Regions from separate parts of the Enterobacter sp. C4G1 genome, predicted to be linked through region 2. Evidence: predicted binding sites of a transcription regulator. Region 2 holds the regulator's gene; each other region holds the start of a gene.
What was found. The regulator CRP, encoded in region 2, controls carbon source genes, mostly activating them, when cyclic AMP is high. The targets are predictions, from matches to a motif close to ATGTGANNNNNNTCACAT.

Region 1 (4,821 bases), on a different contig from region 2:
CCGCGAGCACGCCGACCGCACCGGACGTGAAGCCGTCATGTTCAGCTCAATTCTTCGTGCGCAGGTGTCCCTTGCCTGGGTGATTGGCCCGCCGCTGGCCTATGCGCTGGCGATGGGTTTTGGCTTTACGGTGATGTACCTGAGTGCGGCGGTTGCCTTTGTGGTGTGTGGCGCGATGGTGTGGTTTTTCCTGCCGTCGATGCGTAAAGAGCCCAAAACGGCTACCGGCGCACTGGAAGCTCCCCGCCGTAACCGCCGCGACGCACTGTTGCTCTTTATTATCTGCACCTTAATGTGGGGCACTAACAGCCTCTATATCATCAATATGCCGCTGTTTATTATTGATGAACTGCATCTGTCGGAAAAACTGGCCGGGATAATGATGGGTACGGCCGCAGGTCTGGAAATTCCCACCATGCTGATTGCAGGTTATTACGCAAAGCGCTTCGGAAAACGTTTTTTGATGCGCATAGCAGCAGTGGCAGGATTGCTGTTCTATATTGGAATGCTGACCGCTCACACACCGGCGTTGCTGCTTGCTTTACAGCTGCTGAACGCCATTTATATCGGGATCCTCGCCGGGATTGGGATGCTCTACTTCCAGGATCTCATGCCAGGTCAGGCGGGCTCAGCAACAACCCTTTATACCAATACCACCCGCGTGGGCTGGATTATTGCCGGTTCAATGGCCGGGGTCGTTGCCGAAATCTGGAACTATCATACGGTGTTCTGGATTGCGCTGGTAATGTGCACGCTGACGATTGGCTGCCTGACGCGCATTAAGGATGTTTAGGGCGCAGTGAGGGATTCCAGCTCCAGAAGATAAGTCATGGCCTGCGCACGGGTGTTACCGCACATCTCAGCCGACGGCATCAGCCCGGAACACACTTTTGGGCGCAGGGGTGAACCAAAAATCATACATCGGTTGTTTTCAGAAAGCTGAACACAGCGCGTATTAGCAGGCTTGCCATCCGGCATCCCAGGAATGGAGCTTGAAATGGACGGTGCGGTGCAACATGCGCCACAGTCTGGACGGCAATCCATAAATGTTCTCTTTCAGCGACGGATACCCGCACAATCGGGCGTGGCGCGCACAGTAACACCTTTTGCGTATTGATAGCAAAAGCCACGAAATCCACTTGCCTGAAAGGCCGCGCGCGAGTAATTTGGCGCGATATTTTTTACCTCCCGTAAACAGGATTACTGCAATGCCAAGAGCGAACGAAATTAAGAAAGGTATGGTACTGAATTACAACGGCAAACTGCTGATTGTGAAAGATATCGATATTCAGGCCCCTAGCGCCCGTGGAGCAGCAACGCTGTACAAAATGCGTTTCGCCGATGTTCGTACCGGCCTGAAGGTAGAAGAACGCTTTAAAGGTGACGATATCGTGGATACCGTGACCCTGACCCGTCGTTATGTGGATTTCTCTTACATCGATGGCAACGAATACGTATTCATGGATAAAGAAGACTACACCCCGTACATCTTCACCAAAGATCAGATTGAAGAAGAGTTGCTTTTCATTCCTGAAGGCGGGATGCCGGACATGCAGGTTCTGACCTGGGATGGCGTGCTGCTGGCGCTTGAGCTGCCGCAGACAGTAGACCTGGAAATCGTTGAAACGGCACCTGGCATCAAAGGCGCTTCCGCCAGCGCACGTAACAAACCAGCCACCCTGACCACCGGCCTGGTGGTACAGGTTCCTGAATACCTGTCCGCTGGCGAGAAGATCCGTATCCATATCGAAGAAAAACGTTATATGGGTCGTGCTGACTGATTGTGGCATTTGCCGGGTGGCGTCTCCGCCTTACCCGGCCTACGAAAGCGCGAATAAAAAAACCGGCCCGATGGCCGGTTTTTTTGTAGGCCCGGTAAGCGCAGCGCGCTCCGGGCAACAGAACCTACAGCAGTTCCGGGTACTTCGTCATCTTCAGTGCAAGCTCAACGCCGCGTACTTCCGCCATCCCTTTCAGTCGGCCAATGGCTGAATAGCCTGGGTTGGTTTTCTTACGCAGATCGTCCAGCATCTGATGACCATGGTCAGGGCGGAACGGAATAGGACGTAAATCACCTGCGTGTTTACGGCGCTGCTCTTCCGCCAGAATAGCGTCAACCACTGCCACCATGTTCACATCACCACCCAGGTGTGCGGCTTCGTGGAAGGTTTTCGGGTTATCTTCACGGCAGGTTGCGCGCAGGTGGGTGAAGTGAATACGATCGCCGAAAGTTTCAATCATTCGCACCAGGTCGTTATCCGCACGCACGCCATATGAACCGGTGCACATGGTAAAGCCGTTGTAGATGCTGTTTACCGTCTCTTTCAGCCACTGCATATCTTCAATGGTGGATACAATGCGCGGCAGGCCGAGGATTGGACGCGGAGGATCGTCAGGATGCACGGCCATGCGCACACCTGCCTCTTCGGCTACCGGCACAATCGCGCGCAGGAAATGCGCCATGTTTTCACGCAACTGGTTCTTATCTATATTGCCGTACTCCGCCAGGCGCGCGCGGAACTGATCCAGCGTGTAGCCTTCCTCGGCACCCGGCAGGCCAGCAATAATATTGCGGGTCAGTTTTTCGATATCAGCGTCGCTCGCGGCGTTAAACCATGCCAGCGCCTGCTGCTGCTCTTCTGCGGTGTAATCCGCCGCCGCACCTTCGCGCTTCAGAATATGTAATTCAAATGCCGCGAACGCAATCTGATCAAAGCGCAACGCTTTTGAACCGTCGGGCAAGGTGTATTCCAGGTCGGTACGCGTCCAGTCCAGAATCGGCATAAAGTTATAGCAAACGGTGTCAATACCGCAGACAGCCAGGTTGCGAATGCTTTGCTGATAGTTAGCAATCCAGGTTTCACATTCGCCTGAATGCGTTTTGATATCTTCATGAACCGGAATACTCTCAACAACAGACCAGGTTAAGCCCTTTTCAGCCAGCAGTGCCTGACGCTTTTTGATTTCGTCTACCGGCCAGACCTGGCCGTTAGGGATATGATGCAGCGCGGTAACTACACCCGTTGCGCCAGCCTGACGCACATCATCAAGAGAAACCGGATCGTTCGGCCCGTACCAACGCCAGGTTTGTTCCATTGCCTCACCCTCTCAAGTTGTTATACCAATATATGTTAATGCAATGACGACTACCATACATGTTTAATAAGAAGGGTCAATACACCGCGACACATTGATTGATCAAACTCACATAACAGGGATATTTACGGCTCACCAATTTAATTTGTTGTCATATAACTTTACACTGTCATTGTTAATTAATGGTTAATCAGGTGTGTACTTAATGAAGACTATTGCCTCCGCCTCGCTTCCTGCCCACGTCCAGCAGCCACGCTACGATCGCCAGCAGTTACGCTCACGTATCGTTCACTTTGGGTTTGGTGCTTTTCACCGCGCGCATCAGGCACTATTGACCAATCGCGTACTGAATGCGAAAGGAGGCGACTGGGGGATTTGTGAAATAAGCCTCTTCAGCGGTGATGTGCTGATGAGCCAGCTGCGCGCACAAGACCACCTGTTTACCGTGATGGAAAAAGGGGCCGACGGAAATCAGCCGATCGTTGTCGGTGCCGTCCATGAATGCCTGAATGCAAAGCTGGATTCACTGGCTGCCATCATTGAGAAATTCTGTGAGCCGCAGGTAGCCATTGTTTCACTCACCATCACTGAAAAAGGCTACTGCATTGACCCAGCCACCGGGAAACTGGATCTGAACAATGCCCGCATTATTCACGATCTGGAAACACCTTGCGAACCGCATTCCGCACCCGGGATCCTGGTGGAGGCCCTGCACAGGCGTCGCGAGCGCGGCTTGCCGCCATTTACTGTACTCTCCTGCGATAACATCCCGGACAACGGCCATGTCGTGAAAAATGCGGTACTGGGGATGGCCCAAAAGCGCTCAGCCGAACTCGCAGAGTGGATCAGCGTGCATGTCAGTTTCCCGGGCACGATGGTAGACAGAATTGTCCCTGCCGCTACGGAAGCTTCGCTTACGGAAATTACACTAGCACTGGGCGTTGAAGATCCCTGTGCCATCAGCTGCGAACCTTTTATTCAGTGGGTCGTCGAAGACAACTTTGTCGCCGGACGCCCTGAGTGGGAATTGGCTGGCGTGCAGATGGTGCAGGACGTTTTACCCTGGGAACAGATGAAACTGCGGATGCTGAACGGCAGCCACTCTTTCCTGGCCTATCTGGGTTATCTTGCCGGATACGCGCATATCAGTGACTGTATGCAGGACGCCAGCTTCCGCACAGCCGCACGCAGACTGATGCTGGATGAGCAAGCTCCTACGCTGCGTATCACCGACGTTGACCTCACGGCGTATGCCGATAGTCTGATTGACCGTTTTGCCAACCCGGCATTACAGCACCGCACCTGGCAAATCGCCATGGACGGTAGCCAGAAACTGCCTCAGCGAATGCTGGAGGGCATTCGTGTTCATCTGGAGAGTGGCAGCGCGTGGCCGCTGCTGGCGTTAGGCGTTGCTGGCTGGATCCGTTATGTCAGCGGTATGGATGACAGTGGCAACTCCATTGATGTGCGCGATCCGCTCAGCGATAAGATCCGCGCGATTGTCGATGCCAGCAATAATGATGAGCGCGTAAATGCTCTGTTGACGCTGAATGAAATCTTCGGCCAGGACCTGCCGCAATCGCCGCTGTTTGTTGACGCGGTGAACCAGGCCTATCAGCGTATTGCACAGCATGGCGCGCGCCAGGCTGTTATCGAAACGTTAAATATTTAGCGATAATTGCGCTTAACGCGAATGGAAATGTTCTCCGTTCGCCTTTCCCCCTT
Region 2 (4,821 bases):
CTCACAGGACTGCAAATAGCGCTGCGCCAGATCGGGTGTCAGCATCGTGTGCTCGCGTGCAAGCGTGGTCATGGCGTTAATGTGCTCGACGATAAACTGGCTGTGCGTCACCCACAGTTTCATGTCTGCCAGATAGTGGGAATTAAAGCCCGGCTCCTGCATCGCCTGGTTCAGTGAGTTAAACAGGGCGTTATGTGCCTGGTTAACCTTCATGCGCTGATACGCCAGCGGCGAAGGCTGTGGATCATCGCTCAGGATCAGGCGTATCGCCTGTTGATCTGCTTCCAGCGCATCATGGGCGTTCTGGCGCAACAACCCGCTTTGCCACTGGGGCCAGAGCCAGACCAGGCCGCCAAAGGCAATCAGGCAGCCAATCAGGGTGTCGACCAGGCGGGCGAGAATAAACTGTTCGCCATTGAGCGTGAGCAGTTGCAGGGTGTATACCGCAGTGACCGTAAAGCCCACCATCGCCCAGCCATAGTTCTTGCGAATAATCAGGTAGCTCACCATGGTGACAGCCAGCATCCCCAGCAGCGTATAGCCTTCCGGTACGTGGAAGTGCAGCGTCACCCCAGCAATGATAAGCCCCGCGATTGTGCCACCTGCCCGGTGCAGAATGCGCACCCGCGTAGCACCGTAACCGTTCTGCGTAACAAACAGCACGGTCATTAAGATCCAGTACGGTTTCGGTAAGTGCAGCGCGACGCCCATCAGACTGGCGGTGCTAAGCATCACGCTGATACGCGCGGCATTACGCAGCGCGGCAGATTTCAGTGACAGATAGCTTTTCAGGGCTGGCAGCAGCGGCAGACGCTTTTGTTTATCGGCCATCAGGTCACGGGGGTAAAGTGGCCGCTGAGTCCGCAGGACACGGGCGATGCGGCTGAAGTGCCACGCCGCAAATTGGCCCACCGGGTTTTCCGCGTGTTGATGGGCAATTTTCTCCAGCGCCCCCAGCTGTTTGTCCATGTTAAAACGCGTGGGATAGCGGTGATACAGGATATCGTCAGCGAGAATGCGCAGGCGCGCTGCCACGGTTTGGGCGTTCCAGCGGATCACCGCCTCGGCGTGGCTACGTTCGACCAGCTTTTGCACCTCCTGCGGATGATGCAGGCTCACAGAGATATGTTCCTGTAAATCCAGACCGACCTGGAAGATACGCAGCAGTCGCTTATAGTCATGATTTTTATTGGCGGCGAGCATGTGCAACTGCTGATAACACTGGCTAATCAGATCGACGACTTTTTGCTGGCGCGCCAGCAGCGGCGGCAGCGATTTTTCCGGATCCGTATGCTGAGTGAGCAGGGTGTACTTGGCTTCGCAGTAGTCGGCAAGCTGCACGTAGAGCAGGCTGAGCGATTCGCGCAGCGGTTGTTCGCGCCACAGGCGGAACCAGATCCAGTTGAACACGCCGTACCACAGGGTTCCCAGCGCGTAGATGAGTAGCGGCTCCCACACCGGCATATTCCCGGCGAGGCTCAGCGTGAAGATGGCGGCAATCAACGACGCGGGCAGCAACCGGGCATGTAGCGCGCTGATTTCAGCGGTCACGCCAAGCGTCATGGCCAGTACGGTCAGGATCAGGGGAAGCGGAATATCACGGGCAAGCAGCAGTTGTACAGCGAGGCTACAGCCTGCAAACAGACAGCCGCCAATAATCAGGCGCTTGAAGAAACGTTTATGCGGTGTGTCCAGACCTGCAATGTTGCAGCAGGCAGGAACCAGGGAGAACAACAGACCCTGTTGCAGATGGCCCAGCAGCAAACCCACGGCCACAGGAAGGCACAACACCAGCGTTTGTCGCAGTGCGTAGTTAACTTCCGGGTGATAAATTAGCCTGCGCCACATGGGGAGTAGAGACAAAAACGGCGTGACACCTTGCGATGGCACGCCGTTTGACCGGAATTAACGTGTTCCGTAAACCACGATGGTTTTACCGTGGGCGGAGATCAGGTTCTGGTCTTCGAGCATTTTCAGAATACGGCCCACTGTTTCACGGGAGCAACCCACGATCTGACCAATTTCCTGACGGGTAATTTTAATTTGCATTCCGTCCGGGTGGGTCATTGCGTCTGGTTGTTTCGCCAGGTTCAGCAGAGTCTGAGCGATACGGCCCGTTACGTCCAGGAAGGCGAGGTTACCCACTTTCTCAGACGTGACTTGCAGGCGGCGAGCCATCTGCGAAGAAAGACGCATCAGGATGTCAGGGTTAACCTGAATCAGCTGACGGAATTTCTTGTAGGAGATTTCGGCCACTTCACACGCGGTTTTTGCACGAACCCAGGCGCTACGTTCCTGGCCTTCTTCAAACAGGCCCAGTTCACCGATGAAATCGCCCTGGTTCAGATAAGAAAGGATCATTTCTTTCCCTTCCTCATCTTTGATCAGCACTGCCACCGAGCCTTTGACGATGTAATACAACGTTTCCGCTTTTTCACCCTGGTGAATCAGCGTGCTCTTCGATGGGTACTTATGAATGTGGCAATGAGACAAGAACCATTCGAGAGTCGGGTCTGTTTGCGGTTTGCCAAGCACCATGCGCTGTTATCCTCTGTTATAAGCTGTCACCAGAGTCATAAGATGCATCCAGACTCTGGGGTTGCAATCGAATTCTTACCCATACCCTGGGAAGTCGGCTGTCGTAATAGTCGCAGCCAGTAAAGTTTGATGTCCTCTGCATACATGTGTAACGTCAATGTATTACTGTAGCATCCAGAGTGTTTTAGCATAGCTTTTGTCGCGTGTCTCCTGGTGTCTCGCTTCAGCATGATGCAGGTCGCCTTCCGTTGCGAGAAATGTAACGTACGCGTAATCTGTCACCAAAAATGCAACGTTGGAGTTAATGAATATGCAAGCGCGTGTGAAATGGGTTGAAGGTTTAACGTTCCTGGGCGAATCCGCTTCCGGACACCAGATTTTAATGGATGGGAATTCCGGCGATAAAGCACCAAGCCCAATGGAGATGGTGCTGATGGCGGCGGGTGGTTGCAGCGCAATTGACGTGGTGTCGATTTTGCAAAAAGGTCGTCATGACGTGACGGATTGCGAAGTAAAACTCACTTCTGAACGCCGTGAAGAAGCGCCACGCCTGTTTACGCACATCAATTTGCATTTTATTGTGACCGGCAAAGAGCTGAAAGACGCTGCGGTATCACGCGCGGTGGATCTTTCTGCGGAGAAATATTGCTCTGTGGCGTTAATGCTGGAGAAAGCGGTAAAAATCACGCATTCGTATGAAGTGATCGAGGCGTAATGCAAGGGGCATCATACGCGTTGATGCCCTCACCCTAACCCTCTCCCACGGGGAGAGGGAAAAGGATCACGCGATCTGCTTACCTTCCATCAACCGCTGCACCAGCGGTGACATAATCAGTTCCATCGCCAGCCCCATTTTCCCGCCCGGCACCACCAACGTATTCATATGCGAAATGAATGAGCCTTGCAGCATGGCCAGCAGCCAGGGGTAATCAATGCCTTCGAGATTGCGGAAATGAATAACCACAAAGCTTTCGTCCAGTGAAGGAATGCTTTTGGCCGCAAACGGGTTGGAGGTATCTACCGTCGGCACGCGCTGGAAGTTGATGTGGGTGCGTGAGAACTGCGGCGTCAGGAAGTTAATGTAATCTTCCATCGAACGAACAACCGAATCCATCACCGCTTCACGTGAATGACCGCGCTCGCTGATATCGCGCGTCAGCTTCTGGATCCACTCCAGGTTCACAATCGGCACAACGCCGACCAGCAGGTCCACGTGGCGCGCCACATCATGCTGCGTGGTCACCACGCCGCCATGTAATCCTTCATAAAATAGCACGTCGGTAGGTTCGGGAAGAGGCTGCCAGGGGGTGAATGTCCCTGGTACCTGGTTCCAGGGAACGGCTTCGTCATAGGTGTGCAGATACTTCCGCGACTGGCCTTTTCCGGTCTGTCCGTATTCTTTGAAAGTCTGCTCCAGCAGACCGAAATCGTTCGCATCTGGCCCAAAATAGCTGATGTGTTTGCCGAGATCGCGAGCTTTGCGGATCGCCATATCCATTTCAGGGCGGGTGTAGCGGTGAAAGCTATCGCCTTCTACCTCTGCGGACCGTAAATTAAGTTGCGCGAAAATCTTGCGAAAGGCGAGGCTGGTGGTGGTTGTACCCGCACCACTTGAGCCTGTAACGGCAATAACCGGATGTCTGGCAGACATAGCAACTCCCTGACTGGAATAGTGTTAAAGGTCAGTCGTGAAAGGCATTGCGGGGCATGATATTGACCGTTTCGTGCAGCTCAGACCATACCAGCACCACCTCGCCACTTTTGAGCTGGCGCTTTACATCGTTGACCTTTTGTTCAAGCGAACGTTCTTGTTCACCATAATCTGTGCCTTCGCGTAATACAAAGCTTTCAATAAGATTATCGAGCGTTTCGGGCGCCAGTTCCTGCCAGGGGATAATCATTTTTTACCGTCCAGAAAAGCGGTGAGCCAGGCTGGAATGCGTGTTTCCAGCCACATCTGTGGGCGTCTGAGCGTGCCTCCGACAAAGCCAACGTGGCCGCCATGTTCGGTCAGTTGGTACTGCACGTTGGCGGGCAGAAATTCCTGCGCGGGGATGGAGTGATGATCCATGAACGGATCATCTTTAGCATGGATGATAAGCGTTGGTTTGGTGATTTTGCTCAACAGCGGCATGGCGCTGCACTGGCGATAGTAATCTATCGCATCGGCAAAACCGTGAATTTTGGCGGTGATCAAGTCGTCGAACTCGCGAATACGACGCACCTTCTTCAGCTGACGCAGGCTCACCGGCAGGGTGTCCGGGTAGGCTTTGAGCTTACGCG
Region 3 (4,821 bases), 1.1 Mb from region 2:
CCACGTCACTCATTTTTTGGCGGGTTTCATGGGTGGCACTGGCGACGTGCGGTTGCAAAACTACATTCTCTAGTGCGATCAGTTCAGCCGGAACATGCGGCTCATCTTCAAAAACATCCAGAGCAGCCCCGGCGATAACACCGTTTTGTAACGCCTTAATCAGCGCCTGCTCATCCACCAGCGAGCCACGAGCGATGTTGATCAACCATGCGTGTGTCGGCATCACATTCAGTACCGAGGCATCGATGATCCCCCGGTTAGCCTCGCCACCGGATGCGGCAATCACCAGGAAGTCGCTCTGATGCGCCAGGGTATGCAGGTCCGCGCACCACTGATACCCAAGCCCCTCGACAGGTTTACGGTCGTGGTACAGCACCTGCATATCAAAACCCGCGGCACGGCGGGCAATGGCCTGGCCGATATTCCCCATCCCCAGCAGGCCAATACGCTTGCCACTCACCTGGGTTGCCAGCGGCAGACCACCGTTAAGCCAGCGCCCTTCCCGGACAAAACGATCGCCCTGACACAGCTGGCGTGCGCCACTGAGCAACAGCCCCATTGCCAGATCGGCGACATCATTGGTTAACACGCCAGACGTTATCGAGACGGCAATCTGGCGGGAGCGCACATAGTCCAGATCCACCGCATCGGTCCCCACGCCAAAGATAGCCACCAGCCCCACGTGCGGCAGCAGCTCCAGAACGCTGTTTTGCACCCCCACATCGCCCCGCGTAACCACGGCGGCAATGTTCTCCCCCTGTTCACGCAGAAACGCGATGGGATCATCTTGTTCATACAGGCGAAACAGCGGGAACTCAGCGGCAAGCTGGGCTTGCAGGGTATCAATAACGGGAGCCACCAGAAGGACGGCGCGAGAAAGAGTATTCATGGGATCACCTGTTTGAAGTTCATAACGACAGTGGTCACTATCAAACGGGTTTTTTGTAGGGTTTTTTGCGATCTTCGTCACGCTGAATCGTGTTAAAAAGCGCTGTTACAGGCTCCGTGATCGGTAAGACAAATTAGATGGTTTCGCCCATCGACAGGCGGTAGTGCAGATCGACCTTCTCAATAGTCGGTAGCCCTTTGATTTTCTTGATCAGGATTTCAGTGGCGACTTTGCCCATTTCAGCGCGCGGCGTCAGTACGCTTGCCAGACGCGGGGAGACAACCTGGCCAATCTCCAGCCCGTGAAAACCGGCGATCGCCAGCGTCTGCGGGACGCGAATACCCGATGCCAGGCACTCCTGTAACACGCCAACGGCGAGGTCGTCGTTGGTACACAGAATTCCGTCCATATCGGCGTACATCTGGCGCGCCAGCGTCATCATGCCCGTCCCGATAGAGACAGACGAAACCTTGTTGGGCGCAATACGCCCTACCGTCAGGCCTGCCGCTTCCATCGCCTGGCAATACCCTGCGTAACGCTGCTCATCACGGACGTCCGACATCGATCCAAAATAGACGATGTGCCGCTTTCCGCTTGCCAGCAGCATGTTGGTCATATCCAGGCCCGCTTTGAAATTGTCAAAACCCACGTTAATGCGCCCGGGGTTATCCGACAACCCCATCACTTCCGCAACAGGGATTTTCGCGGCGTTGAGGTACTTTTCTGCCCGCAGGGTATGCACTGACTCGGTCAATAACAGGCCTTTGACATTAAACGCCAGCACTGCCGCAATCTGCTCTTCTTCACGCTGGCGGTCGTAGTCGTAGTTCACCACCAGCGTTTGATAGCCGTGCGCCGCCGTAACCGACTCAATACCGGCTAACAGATCGGCAAATATTTGATTATGGAAAGAAGGTATGAGTACGCCAATGCGCGGCACCACGGTACTGCTCATGGCAGGATTATCCGGATCAGGCTCGTAACCAATTTCCGCAATTACGCTGGCAATACGCTCGGCGGTTTCGGGTTTCACTTTATCCGGCGTGCGTAAATAGCGGCTAACGGTCATCTTCGTTACGCCAGCCAGCTCAGCGATATCATTAAGCGTAATACGTTGTGCCTTCATCAGTTAACCCGTCAATAACCGCTACCACATCAGGCCATTATGCCTGCCAGCGCAGGAAAAGAGAATCACGTGAGGCCGCTATCACCCTCTCCTGGCGCGGGATTTACCGCCCCGCCTCACGTTTAACGTAACCCCTTTTCGTAACACGATTTGAAGTGATCCTCATCACAGTTTCATCTGCCGAAAATCCGTGAGATAGAACCCACAACGTTTTCCGTTTTCAGCCGTTAATCAGGATATCAAGATGAAAGATCTTTTCAGCTTACAAGGTAAACGCATTTTAATTACAGGCGCAGGTCAGGGAATTGGCTTTGTGATGGCTCAGGGTCTGGCGCAATATGGCGCGGAAATTATCATTAATGATATTTCTGAAACCCGGGCTAACGATGCGGTCATGAAATTACGCGATGAAGGCGCGACGGCATATCCTGCCGTATTTAATGTCACGGATGCGGACTGCGTAGAAAATGCTATTAGCCAGATTGAAAAAGAAATAGGCGCCATCGACGTATTATTTAATAACGCCGGTATTCAACGCCGCCATCCTTTTACTGAATTCCCGGTTCAGGAATGGAATGACGTTATTTCCGTGAATCAGACGGCGGTATTTTTAGTGTCGCAGGCCGTTGCTAAACGGATGATCGCCCGCCAGCAGGGTAAAATCGTCAACATCTGCTCCATGCAAAGTGAGCTGGGCCGTGACACCATCACCCCTTATGCCGCCGCGAAAGGGGCGGTCAAAATGCTGACGCGCGGTATGTGCGTTGAGCTGGCGCGCCATAACATTCAGGTTAACGGTATCGCGCCGGGCTACTTCAAAACGGCGATGACGCAGACGCTGGTCGATGATAAAGCGTTTACTGACTGGCTGTGCAAACGCACTCCGGCGGCGCGCTGGGGCAATCCGCAGGAGCTGGTTGGCGCAGCGGTTTTTCTCTCTTCCAGCGCGTCTAACTTCGTCAACGGCCATCTGTTGTTCGTGGATGGCGGCATGTTGGTGGCAGTGTGAATCCGGAGGCACTATGACAGGGCAATGCATCATCCTGATGGGCGTATCTGGCACCGGGAAAACAACGGTAGGACACGCTATCGCGCAGCAGATGGGGGCTAAATTCATCGATGGTGATGACCTTCACCCACGGCAGAATATTGTCAAAATGGCGGCCAGTCAGCCGCTTGATGATAACGATCGTCAGCCGTGGCTGGAGCGTATCGCCGACGTCATTTTTAGCCTTGAGCAGAAGAATGAATCCGGCGTGCTGGTCTGTTCCGCGCTAAAAAAGCGCTATCGCGACCAGCTGCGTAAAGGAAGCAACAAAGTTCGCTTCCTCTGGCTAACGGGCGATTACGACTGCATTCTGGCCCGCATGCAGCAACGTAAAGGCCATTTTATGCCAGAAGCATTACTGCGCAGCCAGTTTGCCGCGCTGGAAGCCCCGGACAGCAGCGAAACCGATATTGTCGCCATTGATATCGCCCCGACGGTGGCGCAGATCGTGGCGAACGCCTTAACGTTACTCGACCAAGCGCACTCCAGGGAGATGCTGGCATGATTATCGATACCTTAGCCACAGCGGCTAAAAATGCACTCTATCCGCCGGTTATCCGTACCGCGTTACAGGCGGTTATCGCTCAGGATCCGCTCAGCCTGCCTGCGGGTAAATATACCGTTGATGGCGATAATATCTTTTTTACCGTCGTCGAAGGCGAAACGCGCCCGCTGGCCGAACAACGCCCGGAGTACCATCATCAGTACATTGATATTCATATCGTCCTGACGGGGGAAGAGATTATTGGCGCAGGTAATAAGGGACTGACCATTACACCCGATGGTCCGTTTAATGCGGCTCACGACCTTGGTTTTTGCGAACACATCAGCAGTGAATCGCTGATCCATCTCCATCCTTTTGAGCTGGCTATCCTGTTCCCTGGGGAATTACACCGTCCGATGAGTGCCCTTGATGCTGGCGCACCGCTGCACAAGATTGTTGTCAAAATCAATAACGACCTGCTCTAAAGCACAACGCTGGCCCTCACGGGCCAGCGCCATCAATCAGTTATCCAGTTCATCCATCGACTTCACCTGGTCACGATTAATCTGCTCCGTTTTACCGGTTTCAGCATTTTTGTAAGACACCATACCGGTATCTTCATCGACCTGCGGTTTCCCGTCAGTGACGATGGTTTTGCCATCGGTGGTTTTTAATGCCTGATTAGAGGAACAGCCCGCGACGGTGAACAGCGCTGCAGCAGCAAAGACAGAAGTGATAAGTAATTTATTTTGCATGGTGTTTTCCCCTGCATTCAGTTGGATTTCGTTATCGACCTAACCATTTTAGGCTAACTGACTGAAAGAGGATGGAAAACCAGAAGGTTCTGAAGGTGGGGATAATGCCCGGCCGCGGAATGCCGCCGGGCATTTTTACTTACTTGTTAATCTGCGCGTGCATTTCCTGCACCGAAATCACCTTCTCGGTCGCATCCGCGTTCAGCGCCATAGCTGTTGCGAAACCGCCGTTCAGGGTGGTGTCGTAGTGCACCTTGTATTGCAGCGCGCTGCGGCGAATCAGCTTAGAGTCTTCAATCGCCTGGCGGCCCGCCGTGGTGTTGATGATGTAGGTGTATTCGCCATTCTTGATACGGTCCTGAATGTGCGGACGACCTTCATGCACCTTGTTCACCAGACGTGGATTGATACCCGCTTCACCAAGCACAATCGCCGTGCCGTGGGTTGCATCCAGCTCGAAGCCCTGTTTCAGCAGCTTGGCGGCCAGGTCAACCACGCGCTCTTTATCACCTTCGCGCA
Region 4 (4,821 bases), on a different contig from region 2:
TTGGTGCGACCATGCACCACCAGCTCGGTGGCCCCGGCCTGCTGCGCCGCATCGGCGATTTCAAACTGCCGTGCATCGCTGTCCCAGCCCAGGCGCACTTTTACCGTCACCGGCAAATGTGAGGGCACGGCTTCACGCATGGCTTTCGCGCCACGGTAAATCAGCTCCGGATCTTTGAGCAAGGTCGCCCCGCCGCCGCTGCCGTTCACAAGCTTAGACGGACAGCCACAGTTGAGATCAACCCCATACGAGCCAAGCTCAACCGCGCGGGCGGCGTTTTCCGCCAGCCATTCAGGATACTGACCCAACAGCTGAATACGCACCAGCGTGCCAGAGGTGGTACGGCTCTGACGATGCAGCTCCGGGCAGAGTCGGTAGAATGATTTTGCTGGCAGCAACATATCGACCACGCGCAAAAACTCCGTCACGCAGAGATCGTAATCGTTCACCTCGGTCAGAAGTTCGCGTACGAGGGAATCGAGCACGCCTTCCATTGGGGCCAGTAAAACACGCATATCAGTACCTGTGAAAAAAGACGCGCTATAGTAGCCGCTCTCCAGGTATGTTGAAAGCCCGGAGGTTAATCCGGGATCGTCTCGTCAGGCCGCAGAGTAAGGACGTCAAAACCATCGGCTGTGACGGCAATGGTATGCTCCCACTGGGCCGACAGTTTTTTATCGCGGGTGACCACCGTCCAGCCATCTTTTTTGGTTTTGATCCGGCTGTCACCCTGGTTCACCATCGGCTCAATGGTAAACACCATTCCCTCTTTCAGCACCGCGCCTTCACCCGGTTTGCCGTAGTGCAGCACCTGCGGATCTTCGTGCATCTCTTTACCCACACCGTGTCCGCAATATTCGCGCACCACGCTGTAGCCGTTGCCTTCAACATGCGACTGAATGGCGTGGCCAATGTCCCCAAGCGTTGCGCCAGGTTTCACCGCCTTGATCCCCTTCCACATGGCCTCATAGGTTTTTTTCACCAGCCGACGCGCCAGCGGTGACACGTCACCAATCAGGTACATTTTGCTGGAGTCGGCAATCAGGCCGCCTTTCTCAAGGGTGATATCCACGTTGACAATTGACCCGATTTTCAGGTGCTCCGACTCTTTCGGGATCCCGTGGCAGACGACCTCGTTTACCGAGGTGTTCAGCACGTACGGAAAGTCATACTGCCCTTTACTGGCCGGGCGGGAGTGCAGCTCATTAACAATAAAATCTTCCACCCGGTTGTTGATTGCCATCGTCGTGACCCCGGGCTGGATAAATCCGTCTAACATGGTAAACACGGAGGCAAGCAGTTCGCCGGCATGGCGCTGCGTTGCAAGCTCATCAGCCGTTTTAATGATTATTGACGGCATTGATCACCTCCAGCAGACGGTCGGATCCTGATTTCAGCATCATCATCTTAATTTGTTGGTAATTGAGTTCAGGATAGAGTTCGCACAGCATCCCCAGACGGAGCCAGTATTCGGCCTGCGCGTTCACCGAGCGCGACATAGCCTTGCTGGCATCGCGGATGTCGTCATGCAGCAGGTCAGATATTTTTACGATTCCCATTTATACATACCGTTACGATTCATATATGAATCATATATTCTCATTTAACCGGCGCCCTGTCCATTTGTGGAAATGCCCGACGTTCCATTCAGGAATGTCTGGTATGCTCAAAATTCATGATGTGATCCGTGGCACATTTCCGGGTTTAATTGTATGATGAATGCGTTTCATCAAGGACTTTCACCATGAGCAAATCATTGAATATCATCTGGCAGTACTTGCGCGCATTCGTCCTGATTTACGCTTGCCTCTACGCCGGGATTTTCCTCGCGTCGCTGCTTCCTATCACCATTCCTGGCAGCATTATCGGGATGCTGATCCTGTTTGTTCTGCTGGCGCTGCAAATCCTGCCGGCAAAATGGGTCAACCCTGGCTGCTTTGTGCTCATCCGCTATATGGCCCTGCTGTTCGTGCCTATCGGTGTCGGGGTGATGCAGTACTTTGATTTGCTCAAAGCCCAGTTCGGCCCCATCGTTGTGTCTTGCACGATAAGCACGCTGGTGGTTTTCCTGGTAGTCAGTTGGAGTTCGCATCTGGTTCACGGCGAACGTAAAGTGGTTGGGGAGAAAACAAAAAAATGATGGCCAATATCTGGTGGTCGCTGCCGTTAACGCTGGTCGTGTTCTTCGCCGCACGTAAACTTGCCGTACGTTTTAAGATGCCATTACTTAACCCACTGCTGGTAGCAATGGTGGTGATTATTCCGTTTCTGCTGCTGACGGGCATCCCGTATGAGCGCTATTTCGCTGGCAGCAAAATTTTAAACGACCTGCTGCAACCTGCCGTTGTCGCACTCGCCTTTCCTTTATATGAACAGTTACATCAGATCCGCGCGCGCTGGAAATCCATCATCACCATCTGTTTTGTCGGTAGCCTGGTAGCGATGATCACCGGGACTTCCGTCGCGCTATTGATGGGGGCATCTGCGCAAATTGCCGCTTCTATTTTGCCGAAATCCGTCACCACGCCTATTGCGATGGCCGTAGGTGGCAGCATCGGCGGCATTCCGGCGATCAGCGCCATGTGCGTCATTTTTGTCGGTATTCTGGGTGCGGTATTTGGCCATACTCTGCTGAATCTCATGAAAATCCGGACTAAGGCCGCCCGTGGCCTGGCGATGGGTACCGCCTCACACGCCCTGGGCACCGCGCGCTGCGCTGAGATGGATTATCAGGAAGGTGCATTTAGCTCGCTGGCGCTGGTGATCTGCGGGATCATGACCTCCCTGATTGCGCCATTCCTGTTCCCGATTATTCTGGCCGTTGTGGGGTAAAATTTGCGATGCGTCGCGCAAATTTCATTTTGTTTTCATAAGTTGCATACATAATGAGAATTGGATCACATATTAAGCCCTGACGGCTCCGTACACTACCGATCCATTAACCTTTATGAGGCATCGCCATGCATCCACGTTTTCAAGCCGCTTTCGCCCAGCTTGCAGAGAATTTGCAGTCAGCCCTGGCCCCGGTTCTGGCGGATGAGCATTTCCCCGCCCTGCTGACGGCAGAGCACGTCACGACGCTTAAACAGGCGACGGGGCTGGACGAAGACGCGCTGGCTTTCGCACTGTTGCCGCTGGCTGCCGCCTGTGCCCGCGCCGATCTCTCCCACTTCAACGTTGGTGCCATTGCTCGCGGCGTGAGCGGAACCTGGTATTTCGGCGGGAATATGGAATTCCTCGGCGCGACCATGCAGCAAACGGTTCATGCAGAGCAGAGTGCCATCAGCCACGCCTGGCTTCGTGGTGAAACAGCGCTGAGTGCCATTACCGTAAACTACACCCCGTGTGGTCACTGTCGCCAGTTTATGAATGAACTGAACAGCGGGCTGCAACTGCGTATCAACCTGCCAGGCCGTGCACCGCACACCCTGGGAGATTACCTGCCAGACGCCTTCGGTCCAAAAGATCTCGATATCAAAACACTGCTGATGGACGAGCAGGATCATGGCTTTGCGCTTTCCGGTGACGCGCTGAGTGAAGCGGCAATTGCTGCTGCAAATAAAAGCCATACCCCATACAGCAAATCACCAAGCGGTGTGGCGCTTCAGTGCCGTGATGGCCGCATCTTTAGCGGCAGTTACGCTGAAAATGCGGCATTCAACCCAACGCTGCCGCCTCTGCAAGGCGCACTGAACCTGCTGAACCTGAACGGATACGATTACCCTGATATCCAGCGCGCGATTCTGGCAGAAATTGCCGATGCACCGCTGATCCAGTGGGATGCGACCGCCGCCACGCTGAAAGCGCTCGGCTGTACCACCATTGATCGTGTACTGCTTGCGTAATACTGAGTGCGGGCAGAAATGCCCGCATATCTGATGAAAAACCCCTCAGTTGAATCGCTGTTTCTTGCTCTTACCGGACGGGTAAAGTAGCCTGAGTGAAATCCCATCTTCGGAACGAGCCATCTGCATGTTAAAGCGCGTTTTTTACAGCCTGTCTGTCCTGGTCGGCATACTGCTGTTGACTGCGCTTGGCCTCGACCGCTGGATGAGCTGGAAAACCGCCCCCTACATCTTTGATGACCTGCAAGACCTCCCTTACCGCCAGGTTGGCGTGGTGCTCGGCACCGCCAAGTACTATCGCACTGGCGTTATCAATCAGTATTACCGTTACCGTATTCAGGGCGCGCTTAACGCCTACAACAGCGGCAAGGTGAATTACCTGCTGCTCAGCGGTGATAACGCACTGCAAAGCTATAACGAGCCGGTAACGATGCGTAAGGATTTGATTGCCGCAGGCGTCGATCCGGCCGATATCGTGCTCGACTATGCCGGTTTCCGTACCCTCGACTCTATCGTGCGGACTCGCAAGGTGTTCGACACTAACGACTTCATCATCATCACCCAGCGTTTCCACTGCGAACGGGCGCTGTTTATCGCGCTGCATATGGGTATTCAGGCCCAGTGTTACGCCGTGCCATCACCTAAAGACATGCTTAGCGTACGCGTACGTGAGTTTGGAGCCCGTTTTGGCGCGCTGGCCGACCTGTACATATTCAAACGTGAACCGCGCTTCTTAGGCCCGCTGGTGCCGATCCCGGCGATGCACGAAGTCCCCGAAGATGCGCAAGGTTACCCGGCGGTGACACCTGAGCAATTGCTGGATATGCAGAAAAAAGAGAAAAAATAGCCCTCTTTTATTCTTTCTTTACGACACCAGCCACTCTTTTTATCCCTCCTTTACACCCGCCCTTTTAAGCTGAGTTCACTGCCGTTACGGCTTCATTGAAGAATGACTATGAACTCAATAATGAACGCT

Region 1: uxuA (mannonate dehydratase) is a predicted target of CRP. The motif match lies at 3,193-3,210, and genes of this name have one in related genera.
Region 3: idnO (gluconate 5-dehydrogenase) is a predicted target of CRP. The motif match lies at 2,169-2,186, and genes of this name have one in related genera.
Region 4: ACT9TW_RS20785 (CidA/LrgA family protein) is a predicted target of CRP. The motif match lies at 1,679-1,696, and genes of this name have one in related genera.

The regions. Positions count from the first base shown of each region.
Region 1 covers NZ_JBQVVV010000002.1:1,465,592-1,470,412, forward strand. The annotation lists gene setB (sugar efflux transporter SetB) at 1-793, shown strand, start outside; gene ACT9TW_RS20910 (YkgJ family cysteine cluster protein) at 790-1,044, opposite strand; gene yeiP (elongation factor P-like protein YeiP) at 1,209-1,781, shown strand; gene uxuA (mannonate dehydratase) at 1,906-3,096, opposite strand; gene ACT9TW_RS20925 (mannitol dehydrogenase family protein) at 3,302-4,768, shown strand.
Region 2 covers NZ_JBQVVV010000001.1:660,045-664,865, reverse strand. The annotation lists gene ACT9TW_RS03280 (YccS/YhfK family putative transporter) at 1-1,848, opposite strand, end outside; gene crp (cAMP-activated global transcriptional regulator CRP) at 1,906-2,538, opposite strand; gene ACT9TW_RS03270 (OsmC family protein) at 2,849-3,253, shown strand; gene ACT9TW_RS03265 (phosphoribulokinase) at 3,320-4,189, opposite strand; gene ACT9TW_RS03260 (YheU family protein) at 4,221-4,439, opposite strand; gene ACT9TW_RS03255 (hydrolase) at 4,436-4,821, opposite strand, start outside.
Region 3 covers NZ_JBQVVV010000001.1:1,800,782-1,805,602, reverse strand. The annotation lists gene ACT9TW_RS08720 (2-hydroxyacid dehydrogenase) at 1-889, opposite strand, end outside; gene ACT9TW_RS08715 (LacI family DNA-binding transcriptional regulator) at 1,023-2,015, opposite strand; gene idnO (gluconate 5-dehydrogenase) at 2,260-3,024, shown strand; gene ACT9TW_RS08705 (gluconokinase) at 3,038-3,568, shown strand; gene ACT9TW_RS08700 (YhcH/YjgK/YiaL family protein) at 3,565-4,032, shown strand; gene ACT9TW_RS08695 (YgdI/YgdR family lipoprotein) at 4,069-4,302, opposite strand; gene carB (carbamoyl-phosphate synthase large subunit) at 4,442-4,821, opposite strand, start outside.
Region 4 covers NZ_JBQVVV010000002.1:1,435,915-1,440,735, forward strand. The annotation lists gene dusC (tRNA dihydrouridine(16) synthase DusC) at 1-515, opposite strand, end outside; gene map (type I methionyl aminopeptidase) at 581-1,360, opposite strand; gene ACT9TW_RS20780 (ParD-like family protein) at 1,341-1,559, opposite strand; gene ACT9TW_RS20785 (CidA/LrgA family protein) at 1,745-2,140, shown strand; gene ACT9TW_RS20790 (CidB/LrgB family autolysis modulator) at 2,137-2,832, shown strand; gene cdd (cytidine deaminase) at 2,961-3,845, shown strand; gene sanA (outer membrane permeability protein SanA) at 3,973-4,692, shown strand; gene ACT9TW_RS20805 (glutamine synthetase family protein) at 4,813-4,821, shown strand, end outside.